DNA from 2 places in the Limnobacter thiooxidans genome. Region 2 is predicted to be linked to the other one. Evidence: predicted binding sites of a transcription regulator. Region 2 holds the regulator's gene; the other holds the start of a gene.
What was found. The regulator FliA, encoded in region 2, starts transcription of late flagellar genes. The targets are predictions, from matches to a motif close to CTAAAGTTTNNNNNNNNNNNGCCGNTA.
Positions count from the first base shown of each region.

Region 1: a site for FliA is predicted at 5,552-5,578, ahead of RGQ30_RS05915 (YjfB family protein). Genes of this name have one in related genera too.

Region 1 covers NZ_AP028947.1:1,285,797-1,294,453, reverse strand. Annotated here, with positions in the region: gene RGQ30_RS05945 (O-succinylhomoserine sulfhydrylase) at 1-195, shown strand, start outside; gene RGQ30_RS05940 (H-NS histone family protein) at 971-1,300, opposite strand; gene RGQ30_RS05935 (isochorismatase family protein) at 1,380-1,973, opposite strand; gene RGQ30_RS05930 (sulfite exporter TauE/SafE family protein) at 2,471-3,280, shown strand; gene RGQ30_RS05925 (acyl-CoA dehydrogenase family protein) at 3,376-4,518, opposite strand; gene RGQ30_RS05920 (TetR/AcrR family transcriptional regulator) at 4,634-5,239, shown strand; gene RGQ30_RS05915 (YjfB family protein) at 5,321-5,524, opposite strand; gene RGQ30_RS05910 (hypothetical protein) at 5,648-5,971, opposite strand; gene RGQ30_RS05905 (acyl-CoA dehydrogenase family protein) at 6,136-7,839, shown strand; gene RGQ30_RS05900 (hypothetical protein) at 7,862-8,317, opposite strand; gene RGQ30_RS05895 (hypothetical protein) at 8,317-8,490, opposite strand; gene RGQ30_RS05890 (oxygenase MpaB family protein) at 8,624-8,657, shown strand, end outside.
Region 2 covers NZ_AP028947.1:1,161,530-1,170,186, forward strand. Annotated here, with positions in the region: gene flhF (flagellar biosynthesis GTPase FlhF) at 1-845, shown strand, start outside; gene RGQ30_RS05325 (P-loop NTPase family protein) at 863-1,627, shown strand; gene RGQ30_RS05330 (RNA polymerase sigma factor FliA) at 1,653-2,369, shown strand; gene RGQ30_RS05335 (PAS domain-containing protein) at 2,375-3,298, shown strand; gene RGQ30_RS05340 (sensor histidine kinase) at 3,308-4,273, shown strand; gene RGQ30_RS05345 (response regulator) at 4,285-4,725, shown strand; gene RGQ30_RS05350 (flagella synthesis protein FlgN) at 4,700-5,215, opposite strand; gene flgM (flagellar biosynthesis anti-sigma factor FlgM) at 5,259-5,549, opposite strand; gene flgA (flagellar basal body P-ring formation chaperone FlgA) at 5,664-6,407, opposite strand; gene flgB (flagellar basal body rod protein FlgB) at 6,599-7,051, shown strand; gene flgC (flagellar basal body rod protein FlgC) at 7,068-7,490, shown strand; gene RGQ30_RS05375 (flagellar hook assembly protein FlgD) at 7,504-8,175, shown strand; gene flgE (flagellar hook protein FlgE) at 8,202-8,657, shown strand, end outside.

The DNA.
Region 1 (8,657 bases), 120 kb from region 2:
AGCCAATTGATGTCCATTACGGCCAACCTGGGTGACACGCGCACCACCATTACCCACCCTGGTACCACCACGCACGGGCGCTTGAGTCCTGAAGCGCGTGAAGCGGCAGGTATCAAGCAGGGCCTGATTCGGTTGGCGATTGGGCTGGAAGATGTGGGTGACTTGAAGAAAGACCTGGTACGCGGATTGGGGTGATTGGTTGCAAGGCAGATGCCTTCTTTGTTTGCAAGGCGCATGACTCTTCTTCGTTTGCAAGGCGCATGACTCTTCTTCGTTTGCAAGGCGCATGACTCTTCTTCGTTTGCAAGGCGCATGACTCTTCTTCGTTTGCAAGGCGCATGACTCTTCTTCGTTTGCAAGGCGCATGACTCTTCTTCGTTTGCAAGGCGCATGCCCTCTTCCGCCAGAAAGCCTGAATACCCCCTTTTTGAAGTTCACACTGACTCACCGGGGTTCGGCAAAAAGGACGGCCGAACCCCGGTGTCGGCTGAACGCCGAACGTTGCGTGTGAATTCAAAACGGGCAGACTTTCTTGAATGGCGGTGCGAGGGCAATGCAGCCTATGCAAACTCGAATGAGCTATGCCTGAAGCTCACGACCTGCGACCTGCGACCTGCGGCGTTCATTGAGGCATCAGCCCTTCACCGCGCAAGTTCGCAGCCTTCGAGGTGTTCGTTTGCTGCATCATCTTGCCGATTCAGGGCAAGGCTTCCCGGCTGATTCGCAGCGCGGGGCGATTGCGCCAGCAATCGATGCGGAGGCGCTTAAGCGTCCTCGCATGCCCCAAGCCAGAATCAACTAGACGGGAAATCAGCCTTGGCCAAGGCGAGATGAGCAGTAACGAACCGACCCAAAGGCCTGCGATACGAAAGCCGTGATGAGCAGCAACGAACGCCGACCCCAAAGCCTGCGAAAAAAAACCGCTGCTTGTATGCACAAGCAACGGTTTTTCGTGTGGCGTACCGAAGGGTTAGATGCGCATCTGGTCTTCAGTCAAACCCTTGGACAATGCATCTTTCATCCAGTTTGGGCGTTTGCCACGGCCAGACCAGGTCAAAGAAGAATCCTGAGGATGACGGAAACGAACCGGGGCTGGGCCCAACTCACGTTTGCCTTTGACTTTGCTGGCGCCCATTTCGGCAAACAGTTCTTCAAGCTTCAAACCTTTGGAAGCCGCCAGTTTCTTGACTTCTTCAATGGCTTGCAACTTTGAACTGCGATCAGTCAGTTCTTTCTCAATCTCTGACTTCAATTGTTGAAGTTCAGAAGCACTTAAAGCAGACAAATTCAATTTTTTCATATTATCTTTCTAAAAAATATTATTAACAAACCCTTGAAGTGTTGGTTTTAAAACCAATCGTGCTTTTAAAATAAATCGTTTACTTAATCAGGTCAAGTGCAAATTTGAAATGCTCATTTTCTGCACCCTCAAGCCACTCAAAAACAACCATTTCAGTAGTGACCAATTCGGCACCATTACCGGCCAATCGATCAAATGCGGCATCGCGATTCCTTTCCGTTCTTGAACCGCATGCATCGGTTACAACCCAAACTTCCATTTCATCATTCAGCAAATCCAATGCTGTTTGAAGTAAACACACATGGGCCTCGACACCTGCAATAACAATACTGGGTCTTTCGGAGTCCTGATTATTCTTTTGAAGGTGCTTAGGCAGGCTTCGTGCATTACCAGCCGGTGCTTTACTGGTCAGCAGATCCACCAAACCTTCTGGGCAGGCGCTAAACTGGGTTTTACGCATGGTGCCTTTGCACAAGGCAGCCAATTCAGGAATAAAGGAACCAATCTTCTCGGGTACATGTTCTGTGGCGTAGGAAGGGACGCGCATTTTCTTGGCCAAAGTCGCCAGTATCAATGCATTTCGATAAACCTCATCAGCTTGATGAATGGCTGGCATCAATTTCTGCTGGTAATCGACCAGGACGAGTTGGCTGGATTCTTGATTCAATAACATGTGTTCACAAAGCTCAGGTTGAAAGCTGAAGCATACTCGGTAATTCCCACGGATGGCACAGCCTGCCAACCAACAGCAGCCAAGATTGAATTAACACGATATGAACGTTCCAGTCTTCCCCAACTTATTGCGATTACCTCTGCAAACCTGGGGAATGATTGGCAAATGAGTTATTAATAGTAAAAAATCAACTATTTTAAAAGATAAAAAAATAAAAATTACACTCAAAACAAGCGATCCTTATCCCCCGAAAAGGTTAGATTATTTGAGGAATCCAAGACCACATAAAACGTTAATAATTTTCCAAAACAATTTTTAACAAAAGTCAATTGGACATTATGACCACATTCAGAATGAAGGGCTGAATCAACAAACGTTCTGCATGTGTACAATGTACAAAACACCAGACTACTTCGGACGATGACTTTCTTGTACAGAAACACTCGCATTCAGACCCCATCGATTTGCTCCCCTTTGAATATTTCTGGTATGTCCTAATGCTCGGAATTCTTGCTCTGGGTTTACTGATCGGTCTGATTATGGCGCTCACCGGCGCAGGTGGGGGTGTATTGGCGGTTCCATTGCTTGTGTTCTCCACCGGCCTGGCTGTGCAGGAAGTTGCGCCCATTGGTTTGCTGGCGGTTGGTTTGGCCGCAACCCTGGGCGCTGCCTTGGGTTTACGTGCAGGGGAAGTGCGTTACAAGGCTGCCATGTTGATGGGTTTTGTGGGTCTGCTTTTTTCGCCCTTGGGGTTTTGGATAGCCCGGCAAGTGGATACCCGAATTCTCGGCCTTGTATTTGCAACGGTTCTGGTCTGGGTTGCGTTCAATGCATTCCGCGGCAGCAACAATTCAGCACTAAACGCCATTGATGCCCCTCCGGAAGGCGCAATCAGCAATTGCCCCTGCGTTCGTAACCCATCCACAGGGCGTTTCATCTGGACATGGCCTTGTGCGCGGGCATTGATCGTATCAGGTGCAATTGCCGGGTTTCTGTCGGGATTGCTGGGTGTGGGAGGCGGCTTTGTACTGGTGCCAGCCTTGCAGCGCTTCACCAATCTAACCATTCAATCGGTTACGGTTACCTCTCTTGCCGTCATCGCGATTGTTTCAGCCGCAGGCGTGCTGAACAGTGCAGGAGCAGGCGAATTCAATGCTGAGATCGGTATCACATTTGCAGCTGCAGCTGCGATCGGCATGCTGGGCGGCCGGTTGATTTCAAACAGGTTGCCGGGCGCCCACCTGAAAAAAGCATTTGGCTTGATGTGCCTGGTGGTTGCCGTGTTGATGGTCATCAAAAATCTGTAGTCAGTCTAAAACTGCAGATACAAAAAAGCCCTCGATTGTGTTGAATCGAGGGCCTTGTTCACTGCGACCAGTCGTGTAGTAACGCAACAACCAGTTTACAGCGACCGGGCAATAATCTCTTTCATGATTTCACTGGAACCGCCGTAAATGCGCTGTACGCGCGCATCTGCATACATTTGTGCAATCGGGTATTCCATCATGTAGCCATAACCACCGAAGAACTGCAAGCACTCGTCGATCACCTTGCATTCCAGTTCGCTCAAGTGCAGTTTTGCAATGGAAGCCGTGGCTGCATCCAGCTTGCCTGCCACCAGTTTTTCAATCGAATTGTCGATAAATGCACGGGCTACAACAGCCTGTGACTTCAACTCAGCCATCTTGAAACGGGTATTCTGGAAATCAAAAATCGTTTTGCCGAAGGCCTTGCGCTCTTTTGTGTATTCCAGCGTGATTTCAATAGCCATTTCAATGGCGGCCATTGCGCCAACACCCAGCATTAAACGCTCGTAAGGCAATTCAACCATCAACTGCATGAAGCCCATGCCTTCCGCGCCCAGTACATTCTGGGTTGGAATGCGCACATTGTCGAAGAACAATTCGCAGGTGTCTTGCCCTTTCTGACCGAGCTTTTCCAGAATGCGGCCAACCTTGAAACCTTCAGCCTTCTTGGTTTCCAGCAACAGCAAGGTAGTGCCTTTGGCGCCAGCTGCAGGGTCAGTTTTGGTAACCAGGATGATGACATCGGCCAAGTAACCGTTGGAGATAAAAATCTTCGAACCGTTGACTACGTAGTGGTTGCCGTCTTTCACAGCGCTGGTGCGAATACCTTGCAGGTCTGAACCGGCGCCTGGCTCGCTCATGGCGATAGCACCAATCATTTCGCCGCTGGCCATTTTTGGCAAGAAGTACTGTTTTTGCTCTTCTGTACCGTGGTTCAGAATGTACTGGGCCGCAATCGCGTGCACATGCACACCGAAGGAACGATCGCCACTGTAAGCCAGTTCTTCAAACAGCACAGCCATGTGGGTGAAATCGCCACCCGCGCCACCGTATTCTTCAGGAATGTCAGCAGACAGCAAACCCATCTCGCCAGCCTTGTTCCACAACTCGCGATCCACGTGCTGCTGTTTGGCCCACTTGTGTTGGTTTGGCTTGATCTCGGTTTCCACGAAACGGCGAATATTTGAACGGTACAGTTCAAGGTCGGAATTCATCCAGCTTGGCTTGGGGTATCTCATTGTCTCTTCACACTCTCAAAGTTATAGGTCAACCGACCGGTTGCAGTGCATTGATTATAGGTCACATGACCGGTTTGTCAACAATGAGATCAATAATCAGGTTAAAGTAACGCCCATGAACACACACGCCACCACCGACAAGGGACAAATTCGTTCACAGGAAATTCTGGGGACAGCACAAGCCATATTGGCCAGCGAAGGCTATGCGGGTCTGAGCATGCGTGGGGTAGCTTCCCAGTTGGGAATCTCACTGAGTACCGTTCAGCACTACTACACCAACAAGGAAGCACTGGTTGAAGCGCTGTTGACCTATGTGATGGACAACTACCAAACCGCCGTGGCGCAGGTCATGAACGCCATGAGCGACAAAAGTCAGCTTGAACGATTTAAAACCATTGTTGATTTGATACTGATCGAGATTCGTCGGCCTGACACTTTCGGTGTACTGGCCGAGATTTATGCCCTGTCAAACCGTCTGCCATTTGCGGCCCGACTAGTGGAAGAAGTGTATGCGCGGGAAAGAAAGGAAATTTTCAAGCTGATTTACGGGCTGGAGCCAAAAATCAGCAAAGTAGAATACAAACTGCGGGCTGCCATGATCGTGGTGCAAATTCACGGGCTGGTTTCGCAGCTGGCGCAAGACAATGATCCAAGTCTTAGCCGCAAACAACTGGAACAAGCCGCGCGGCAAAGTTTCATGATGTTGGCCACGAAGGCCTGAAAACTAAGACCTGAAAACCAAAGCCTAAAAACCAAAGTTACGCTGCAGCAGCTCGAAACACAGACTCAAAGGGTGATCAGGTCAGGCATAAACATTCAGCTTGGTGCCTAGGTTACCGCTGCTTGCCAGTGGTGGCGGCTGGGGAACCGATTGAATCAACTGGGCGATCGAAGATTCAGCAATGTCCATTGACTTCTTGAACACAGCAATTTGACCCTGTTGCAGCGTTTGGGCCTGCTTCATTTGTACCGTGGCATTGACCATGGCGGCTGGGGAAATGTCCATTTTGGCGCTCCGTGTCGATACAAACCTTAACGGCAGCAAAATGAGAAACTTGAGTCTCCGGAATTCAAGTTACCCCGAACTGAAGCTGGCCAGAAAATTTCCTTTATTTCCTCGGAAACCCTGTCAGCGACCTTTTTTGGCCCTGTTCAAAATCTGTACGACCAGCTCGCTGCGAATCTGCTCCCCCTTTTCCACGCTTTGAGCATGCAGCAGCACATTTTCTTCAATCAGCTTGGCCATTGAACTGAGTAGTACGTAAAGCAGGTCTTCGGCCTTGAATATTGCCGCATTTTGAAGAATGGTCAGCGCGCCAAGACAACAGGAATGGCGCAAGGCCATTTCATCTACCGGCAGGTCGCCGTAATCCAGCGGATCCTCCTTGGCAACTTCATTGACCAACATCACAAGGGTGTTCAAATCAATTTCAATTTGATGCGTTGTTGCCATGGTGTTTCTCCGTGAGTTACACACCTTCGTTCTACCACGGTATGGCCTGACAAACCAGCACTGCAACAGGTGGGACTGAAGCATAAAATTACAACTATTTGCGTTTTTTACTATTTTGAGTAATTATGTTTCCACAATTCGCAGATCAGTCAGGAGCAAACGCTTTGAAAACCGCCAAAGAACTTCACACCACGGCCAGCATTGGCGAAACACACCGCGTGCACAATGTGGCCAGCGAACTGCACAGCTACAACCTGTTCACAACCGACGCGGCACTGCTTGAAGGGGTGAAACGCGAGGGTGGCGAGTGGGGCTTGGGTGAAATTTCTGCATTTGGCGACAAATGCGGCAAACCCGAATACCTCGAGCTTGGCTTTTTGGCCAACAAATACACACCGGAACTGGACACACACGATCGGTTCGGCAACCGGGTGGATGCAGTGCGCTATCACGGTGCCTACCATGAACTGATGAAATCGGCCCTGGAAGAAGGTTTGCACAGCCAGCCCTGGACCAACCCGCGGGAAGGTGCCCATGTGGTGCGTGGCGCCAAGGCTTTCATTCAAAGCCAGGTGGAAGCAGGCCACGGTTGCCCGGTGACCATGACCTTTGCGTCCATCCCCAGTTTCCGCTTGCAGCCCGAAGTGGCTGCAATTTTTGAATCGAAAATCCTGAATCGCGGTTACGACCCGCGCAATGTACCCTTTGATGAAAAACTGTCATTGACCGTGGGCATGGGCATGACGGAAAAACAGGGTGGGTCTGACGTGCGCGCCAACAGCACGCAGGCCACCCCGGTGAACCAACCCGGCGCGGGACAAATGTATTCACTGGTGGGTCACAAGTGGTTTCTTTCTGCCCCAATGTGCGATGTGTTTTTGATTCTGGCCCAGACAGATGCTGGCGTGTCGTGCTTTGCTGTACCCCGCTGGTTACCCGATGGCACCAAGAATGCATTGAACGTGATTCGCCTGAAAGACAAGATGGGCAACAAATCCAATGCATCGAGCGAAGTGGAATTTCGCGGCGCGCAGGGCTGGCTGATTGGCGAGGAAGGCCGTGGCGTGCCCACCATCATTGAAATGGTCAGCTTGACACGCTTCGATTGCATGGGTGCGTCAGCAGGCCTGATGCGCGCGGGCCTTGCAAATGCCATTCACCATTGCAAACAGCGGGGTGCTTTCGGTGCCAAGCTGATTGATCAACCGCTGATGCAGAATGTATTGGCCGACCTGCAACTGGAATATGAAGGCGCCATGGCCTTTTCCATGCGTATGGCCCGTGCACTTGATCTGAAAGACACGGATGAACACGAAGCCAACCTGGCGCGACTAGCCACAGCAGTGGGCAAGTACTGGATCTGCAAGCGTGCGCCCCAACACAGCTATGAAATCATGGAATGTATTGGTGGCAGTGGCGTCATGGAGAACTCGATTTACCCGCGCCTGTTCCGTGAAAGCGTCATCAACCCGATTTGGGAAGGCAGTGGCAATGTGCAGTGCCTCGATGTGCTGCGCGCGATTGGCAAAACGCCCGCCGTGCTCATGGCTTTCAATGCGGAACTGAACAAGGCGCGGGGCGGCAATTCGATTCTTGATACATACCTAGATGCACTGAACAAACAATTCATGCAATTGAACCCAACCGACATGCATGGCCTGCAGTACAGCGCACGCACCATGGTCGATCAAATGGCATTGGCGTTTGAGGCTTCTCTGCTGGTGCGTCATGCCCCTTCAGAGGTCAGCGAGGCATTTTGCTCCAGTCGCCTTGCAACACAAGGCATACACAACTATGGCGCCTTGCCCAAAGGCATGGCTGTGAAAACGATTATTGAGCGGGCAGACCCCGGAATTGAAAAAATGTAAGTGCCTTGCTGTTTTTTCAACGTTAGTTTGTAGCGTTTGTAGAAACCAAGTTGCACTCACTGAATGAAAAACCTTCAGAGAGAATCCACTGGGTTGGCTCTGCAATTTCTCTCGCTTTCACCGACAACTGATGCACCAAGTCATGAAAAGGTTTTCGCATGCGGGGTGTGGGCCAATACACCCACCCCTGCAAAGCGGGCTTTTCCAGCAACACCTGTTCAATGGCCGGAATACAGTCATTCCACACAAGCGCATTGGGCCAGATATCAGACGCCCATTCAATGCATTCCTGTTCAGCGAGCACCGAAGTAAAGGCCTCAGAAGGTTTGCTGTGCATTTGCATGACCGAACCGTTTTCCATGCACACCGCCGCCATGCAATACCGCCCCTGCCCTGCACCGGAAGCGTCCACCAACACATGCCGGCCCGTGTTAAAAACAGCTGGGCTGCGATTTTCCAACGCCACACGAAACGGCATTAGTGCAGTACCCAAGAAAAAGGCCAATCTTTCGGACTGGCCTTTTTGATTGCAATCAGTTCTTTTTGAACTGCCGCCTTTTGTGCACAGCGGCTTTGCTTGGTGGTTTTGCGGTGGGCACCTGCGCCACCCCGCACCTTGGCCTGAATGGCCACGTGGTTTCTAGGTTTCATGGCATGCTCCGATTGAAACACAGGGGAAGCGAATTATAGGAACAAGTTGTTGAAAATGAAAGGCAATATTTCGCCTCAGTATGAAATACACAACGAAACCCGCGGCTATTTAAACCCTCGAAATGCGACTTGAATGCGACTGAAAATTCGCTTTAGTCTGGGTACTT
Region 2 (8,657 bases):
TGGAGAAAAACCCGCAGCGTGGCGAATTGTGGAATCTGCTGACCCAGTCTGGCTTCTCCCCCTTGTTTGCTCGCACTGTGGCTGAAAAGCTGCCTTCCGGGCTGAATGACAATCAGGTTCAGGACTGGGTCACGAATGTATTGAAGAAAAACCTGAACGTCATTCCTGGCGACAAGGACGTGGTTGAAACTGGAGGCACCTTTGCTCTGGTTGGCCCCACTGGCGTTGGAAAAACCACCACCACAGCCAAACTGGCCGCACGTTGTGTGGTCAAGTACGGTGCCGATTCCTTGGGCTTGATCACCACCGACAGCTACCGGATTGGCGCGCAAGATCAACTACGCATTTACGGCAAAATTCTGGGTGTGCAGGTTTACACCGCACAAACCCATGCTGACCTGCTTCAGTTGCGCAACAGCATGCAGCGCAAGCGTCTGATCCTGATCGACACCGTGGGCATGGGCCAGCGCGATTCCCGCGTGGCCGAGCAAACCAAGATCCTGACCGATAGCCATGTCAAACGCATTCTGCTGCTGAATGCCACCAGCCAGCCTGAAACACTCGATGACGTGGTTCGCCATTACAAAAGCACGGGCCTGAGCGGTGCAATCGTGTCCAAACTGGATGAAGCCATCAAGATTGGTGGTGTACTCGATGTGGTCATGCGTCACAAACTGGCCTTGCATTACATTGCCACCGGCCAGCGCGTGCCCGAAGACCTGTTTCCGGCCAATCCACAGGTGCTGGTGCACCGTGCCCTGCGTTCGCGCAGCGGCCAGGCATTTCAAACCTCGAGCGAAGAATTGAAATGGAAAATGGCCCAAGTCTCGACGACTGGAATTTAAGGTTTCATGGTGAACTGATGCATATGGATCAAGCCAATACACTTCGACACCTGCTGGGTCAGCAACACGCCGTCATTCATCCGATTCTGGGTGACATGGGGTCTGACTACGCCGCCTGCCTGGGACGCTTCGTACTTGAACAACAAGCACAGCGTGACCGGGTTACTGCCTTGTTTGACGGTTCAAGCGAAGGCCTGCTGCAATTGCTGCCCCAGGGCGCACGGCACGATCTTATCGAGTTTTTCAATGGCAAGCTGAACCTGGAAGATCAGGTGGTGCAGTTGGGCGACAGGCAATACCTGGTGCCCGCCAAACTGGGCCTGCAGGCCCTGGCCCGAAAACCGGGGCAGGTCAACGCCTTGTTGGGCAAGTTGCACCGCATGCCGGTCAACTGTGACCGCTATTACGCCACTTTGCCCTACGAGGCTGTAGAGCTGGCTCACGCCTTGTCTCCGAATGATGAATGGTACTGGGTTGTGCAACCCACCGCGCGGTCCGTCACACGGGCTTTCCACGCCATTCGTTCTTCGAAAGGGGTAGACGAAAACATTCAACACCGTGTTATTGTTGCAGGTGTGAAGAGCACGGATGAAGCTGATCATGTATTCGCCAATCTGCTCGAAAGTACGTCGTCCATGTTGGCAACTCCTTTGCAGTACGCGGGGCATTTGCCAGCGCTGGCGCCGGGCAGGGCGCTGAATCAGGTCAGTCGGGAGATGATTGCGGCGGGGCGTCGAATCGCGAAGGCCATTTGTTCGTTCGATGAACACGCGCTGGCGTAATAACAAGACAGGAATCACACACTCCATGTACACAGCCCAGGGCACACTCAACAAATCCAAGCAGATCGACCAGTACATACCGCTGGTGCGCCGACTTGCTCACCACCTCATTGCGAAGCTGCCGGCCTCAGTGCAAATCGATGACTTGATTCAAGCCGGTCTCATTGGACTGATGGACGCAATCACCCGGTTTGAAGAAGGGCAGGGCGCACAGTTCGAAACTTACGCCAGCCAACGCATTCGTGGTTCCATGCTGGATGAATTGCGCTCTGCAGACTGGATGCCCCGCGGTGTTCGCCAAGCCCAGCGAAAAATCGAAACGGCCACCTTAAAGGCCGAGCAACAGTTGGGTCGTTCTGCCACCGAAAAGGAAATAGCGGAAGTCATGGGCGTGAGCCTGGATGAATACCAGAACATGCTGTTCGACTCGCGCGGTGCCCAACTGGTCTTTTACGACGACTATGCCGAGGACGGTGATGGCGAAGGTTACCTGGATCGCCAGATGGATGGTGATGAAGACGCCAATCCACTCGAGCTGTTGGGTGACCAACGATTCCGGTCCACGCTGATTCAAGCCATCGAAGAACTGCCAGAGCGTGAAAAAATGCTCATGGGGCTGTATTATGAACAGGAGTTAAACTTCCGTGAAATTGCGGCTGTTCTTGGGGTCACTGAATCCCGCGTGTGCCAGTTGCACACCCAGGCTGTCAGTCGTCTCAAGGCCAAGCTTCGCGACTACTAATTTGCATGGCCCAGCCTAAAGATCAAGGAACACCGAAAACCTTCAGGCAATCCAGCAAGCGGGTCAACCGTTCCCTGATTCTTGTTGTCATAACAGCCATCGGCCCCTTGGCGCTCACCGGGCTTTACATGGCAGGCAACACCACCGACCCCGATGGTTGGCTGCTCACAATTTTCTTTTCCCTGCTGTTGGGTGCGATTGGTGCCTGGTTCATGGGCAACAAGCTGATTTCCGGCTTGCTCGGAATCATTCAGACATCTGTTCAATCTGAAAGCCAGCTGCGCCGCCTGATGGAATTGTCGGGCGACTGGTACTGGCAGCAAGATCCGGCCCACACCATCGTGCGCATTATTTATCGTGGAAAAGATCAGAACGGCACACCGAAAAGCAGCCAACCCTTGCCCTTCGACGGCTTGGCGCGCTGGGAAGTGGAAGGCTTGAGCTGCATCGACCCGCGTTACAACTGGGACACATTCAAGGCATTGCTGGACAATCACCAGCCTTTTGACAAAGTCAGTTTTGAATATTGGCCACGTAACGCCGAACGCATCATCTTCGAATCCACAGGGCGCCCCTTGTATGGCCCCAAGGGCGAGTTTCTGGGTTACATGGGTGTTTCAACGGACATGACCCAAAAGCGCTTGAATGAGCAAATGCTTTCATTGCAGCGCTCCCTGTTGCAGGGGGTTCTGCTTTCTGCGCCCATTCCCGAGTTGGCTGCTTCATACGCCCGCGGACTGAAAAACTGCCTGACCGTTCACGCCGAAGTGGTGCTAGGATTTCGTGACAAATCCGAACAAAATCACTGGCGTGTTCGCGGAACCAACCCCTTGATTCGCATGCCGCTGGACAAAGGCCAGGCTTTTTGGGACAACGCAGAGCAGTACTGCGATCCGCTGGAAGGTCATGACCAGCATGGCCTGGTTTGACTGAGCAAAATGAAGCCCGAACATTATTTTGATGACAGCTGGAAAAACGAGCTGGGTATTTCCTCTATTTGGCTGGCCCGCAGAAAAGCCGTGGAGCCGAATCAGCCCGAATACTGGATCATGGTGGCTCAGCAGGGCGTTGAGCATGCCTGTCATGACGATGTACTTCGGGTTTTAACCGCCATTCGCTTGTTGGGTTTGTGTGTTGAACGCCGAGTATTCGAAGATGATTTACAAGGCTTGAACGGCACGCTGGAGCAGCGCATTACCGATCGCACAGCTGAACTGACCCGCAGCAATTCCGAGCTGGAAGCTTTCACTTACACCGTGTCGCACGACTTGCGGGCACCCCTGCGTGCCATTGACGGGTTTTCCAGTATCTTGAAAGAAGATTTCGCCGATAGTCTGCCTGCTGAAGCCAACGGCCTGCTTGACCGAATCAGTAACAATGCCCGTCAAATGGGCGGTTTGATTGACGGGCTTCTGGATTTTTCCCGCCTTTTGCGTACCGATGTGGCCCGCGTCAAGGTGGATCAGCAACAGTTGGTGGAGCAGATTCTCGATCAGCTTGATGCCAAGCGCAAAAACATCGTCGAGGTGTGTGACCTGCCACCGGTGTATGCAGACCCGGTGTTACTTAAACAGGTCTGGATGAATTTGATCGACAATGCACTGAAGTTCAGCAGCAAGGCCGAACACCCCAAGGTGATCATTCATTGCGAAAAAGGGGTGCGGACTTTCCGCTTTACCGTACAAGACAATGGTGCTGGCTTTGACATGAAATACGCGGACAAGCTGTTCAATGTGTTTGAACGTTTGCACCACAAAAAAGATTTTGACGGCACTGGTGTAGGCCTGGCCATTGTCAAACGGATCATCGAACGCCACGGTGGAGAAATCAGTGCCAGTGGTGAATTGGGCCAGGGTGCATGCTTTACCTTCACGCTACCCGATCAAATTGAATTGACTGAATGAAAGGAATTTCCATGGCTGATGTTGTGTTGGTTGATGACAACGCCAACGACGCGGACCTCGCCCTGCGCGTGGTGAGAAAAACTTCGTCAAGTTCCAGCACTCTGTTGCTGGAAGACGGCGAGCGCGCCATTGACTATTTCAAGCAGTTGATGGATGACCACCCCGAGAACAGTGCTGTATTGAACTTGCCCAAGTTGGTGTTGCTTGACCTGAAACTACCCAAACTGGATGGACTGGAGGTGCTGAAGTTTCTGCGTTCCCATGACGTATTCAAAACCATGCCAATCGTGGTGTTGTCGTCGTCCAGGGAAATCAGCGATGTGAAGCGTTCTTATGAATTGGGTGTCAACAGTTTTGCAGTCAAACCAGTGCAATTCGATCAGTACCTGACCCGAATTTCCGCACTGGTTTCCTACTGGTTGACCATCAACGAATTACCGCGCGGGGCATAGCGCCACCGGTCAATGCAGACTGGGCCATGCCGCCCTTCGGTCCGTAAGTGTCGCTGGCAGTGGGTTTTTGTTCAGCCACTGCAGCAGCAGTCAAAATCGAAATACGTTCCTGCAAACCTGCCAATTGTTCCGTGACCAACTCACCATTGGTGGTGTTCAGGCGCTGTGCATGGGTCAAGGTAGAACGCAGTGTGGAATAGGTGCCGAACAGTCTGGGTTCATCGGCTGCCAGTACATCTACCCACAAGGCAATGCCATCCAGGTCTGGTGCAAAGCCTGCGGCTTTGGACAATTCAATGTTGGCCAGGTAACGCTTCTCCAGGTCCAGCATCATCGCTTCCTTGCGAGTAGCGAGGCTGTTCAATGCACCGGTTTCCATTTTGACCAGGCAAGCCTGTTCTTCAAGCAGAATGTCCACCAGCGCCATGGCTGTTTCACATTCATAAGCCAGGTTGTTGTACAAGTTTTTTGCTGCAGCAACATGCGACATATTCAATATTCCCAGTTGTCGTTCCCGAGCGGGCTGGTCAGTGTTATTTCTGACCCAGCAACTCGCGAGCACTTTCAATGACCTTGGCAGCAACTGCCTCGGCATTCACCTTGAATTCCCCTTTGCTGATGGCATCCTTGATCTCGGCCACTTTTTCGGCGTTGAATGGGGCACCCACAGCACTCAGCTCGCTGGACTGGCCAGAAAGCCTGGCCACTGCGCCTTCCGTACTGGCTTTGTCAGCAGCCGCCACAGGCGCAGATTTCCCGCCGCTTTGTGGTTTGGCCAGTTTGTCCAGGGGACTGCTTCCCGGGTTGATTCGATTGATACTCATAATTTCCTCCGCATTTGGCAGAGCCCAAGTGGTTTTCGTATGTTTTCTTAACGGCTCAAGTCCACCTAACTTTAACGAATTCCCAAAAGAATTCCTATATTTAGGCTGACACGTTTACAAATTCACTTCCACCACCAGCGCATCTCTGGCCACACCGTGCAAAATCTTGCCTTGGGCAGTCTTGATTTTGACCACTTCACCCAGTTCGGCTTCGCCCATCGCCACCGCAGTGCCACCAATTGCAAACCCAGGCCCGCTCATGACCACTTTCACCGTATCGCCATTCTTGACCATCGGCTGACCTCGCAAGTGGTCGTGTTTCAACAGGGTTCCCGGCCACAGCTGCCGGGTGCTTGTCTTGTTGGCCAAGTGGGTCATGTCGGTGACCCAGCCCTGCGTCAACTGACTCAGATCCATGGTCCGGTACTCCACATCACCGGCACCCACAGTTTGACCCGATTGAACCATGTTCTTGATCACCAGCACGGGTGCCCACACTTTGACGTCCACACCGAGGAAAAACGGGGCCGTGTCAGAACCGACACATTGCACGCGTACAAAGGTGCGCCCCCACATCTTGTTGCCAGAACTGTTGGCAAACAGGGCTGCCGGGCAACGCGCACTGCCAATCCGTTCATCGACTTTGACAAACTTCACATCCACGTTTGCACCGGCGGGCAGCAAGGCAGGATCCACCAGTTCACTCAACCGGTCTTCTGGCACCCACCTCGATTCGTCGGCCTGTGCAACAGCACCTGTCAAAGCGCTGGCGCAAAGCAGGGCAATACCCAGCCTTTTGCCTGGCGTCTTGCCAAACAAACGATTTTTTGATGAACACAGGACAGTGTGAAATTTCATTTAAGTTTTCTGTGCAGTTGCCGTAAAGGTGAACAAAAGGGTCATGTTCGCTTCGATGTTGCCATCGTAGGCTGGGCGCGCGCATCCACTAAGCGGGAAAAGAACACCCTTTACCCGCTTTATCTCCTCTTTGATTTGGTCTCATCAATTCAATAATCTTCTCATCCATCCGTGTATGAAGGATTCAAAAGATGTTGGACAAACTCACCGATTCAATGCAGTTCTCTGCCGAGGCCCTGAAACTCAGAGCGCGCCGGCAAGAGGTATTGACTTCCAACATTTCCAACGTGGATACACCCAATTACAAAGCAATTGATTTCAAGTTCGAAGATGCCTTGAAGGCCGCCACGGGCGAAAAAGGCTCCATGGGCACACCTGCACAACCCAGCCTTGGCAATGGCGCAGGCGGCCTGGCTGTGACCCACAAGGGACACATCACAGGCAAAGGCAATGCCGGGCAAAGCACAGCAGAAATGCTGCAGTTTCGCCGGGGCAATAACGCAGCCATTGATGGCAACACCGTGGACATTGAACGTGAACGTGCCGCATTTGCCGAAAACACCGTGAAATACGAAGCCGCCTTGCGTGCCATCAATGGTCGAATCTCGACCTTGAAGCAGGCCATGGGCTCAGGTAACCAATAAGGCTTAGGGGAACAACATGTCGCTATTCAATTCCTTCAAGTTGGCCGGTGGCGCGATGCAAGCGCAAACCATGCGCCTGAACACCGTGGCCAGCAACCTGGCCAACGTCGATACGGCCGCTGCCAAACCCAACGAGGTTTACCAGGCCCGCAAAGTGGTGTTCGAAGCCGTGCTTCAAAAGGCTGCACCCGGCAAGGCTGCCTTGGCGGAGAACGTGCAGGTCAAGGACATCGTTGAAGACAAAACCGAAGCGAAGAAAATGTTCGACCCCAAACACCCCATGGCCGATGAAGACGGTTACGTCTACATGCCCAACGTGAATGCGGTTGAAGAAATGGTGGACATGCTCGCGGCATCGCGCAGCTATCAAACCAATGCAGAAGTGATGAACACCGCCAAACAGCTGATGCTGAAAACACTGAACATGGGCAACCAGTAAGGAGAAATGAAAAATGGCTATTGATGTAACTTCCGCGCTGGGCAACAACACGGGCACTGCGGCGACCAAGAAAAAAGCTGAAGAGAACAGTCCTGAAGCCATTCAGGAGCGTTTCATGTCCCTGCTGGTGGCCCAGCTTAAAAATCAGGATCCATTGGCCCCGATGGACAACGCCCAGGTCACCAGTCAAATGGCGCAGTTGAATACTGTAACCGGTATCAACAACTTGAATGCCACCATGGAAGGTATGGCCAGTTCCCTCAACGCCAACCAGACCGTGCAGGCCACCAGCATGCTGGGCCGCGCGGTGTTGACCGAAGGCAATTCCCTGACCCTGGCCGATGGCAAGGCCCTGGGTTCGATGCAGCTGGATCAAAGCGCCGACGTGTTGAACGTGAAGGTGCTGGACGCTGGTGCCAACGTGGTGCGCACCATCAACCTGGGTGCGCAGTCCAAGGGCACGCACGAATTCCAGTGGGATGGCAAAAGCGATGACGGCAGCACATTGCCAGCTGGCAATTACAAATTCGAAATTGAAGCCAAGGCTGCAGGCAAAGACGCCAGCGTGACACCGCTGACTTTGTCCGTGGTTCAAGGTGTGCGCAATGCGGGCGCAGACGGTACCAAACTTTTGACCAGCAACGGTGGCGAAGTTTCCTTCGCGGACATCAAGCAGGTTTTCTAATTTAAAGATTTTTCAAGGAGTCAAAAATGGCTTTTTCAGCAGGTGGAAGTTTTCAGCAAGGCTTGAGTGGTTTGAACGCGGCACAGCGCGGCTTGGAGGTGATTGCCAACAACGTCTCCAACGCCAGCGTGGTCGGCTTCAAGGGATCTGAAGCGGAGTTTTCAGACGTGTTTGCCCGCGCTTTCAACGGCGCGCGTTCCACCAATGGCATCGGTTTGGGTACCAGCCTGGCTGCAGTCACGCAGAACTTCAAGCAAGGCAACATCAATGTCACCGGCAACCCCCTGGACCTGGCCATCAGTGGAACCGGCTTTTTCAAGGTGCAGGCAGCCAACGGCGACAACATTTACACCCGCAACGGCCAGATGGGCTTGAACAACGAAGGCGTGATCGTGAACTCCCGTGGCGACAGGCTTCAGGGTTTTCCTATTGATGCCACCACGGGCCGCCCTTCGGACGTCGCCCAATCCATCACCGTGCCG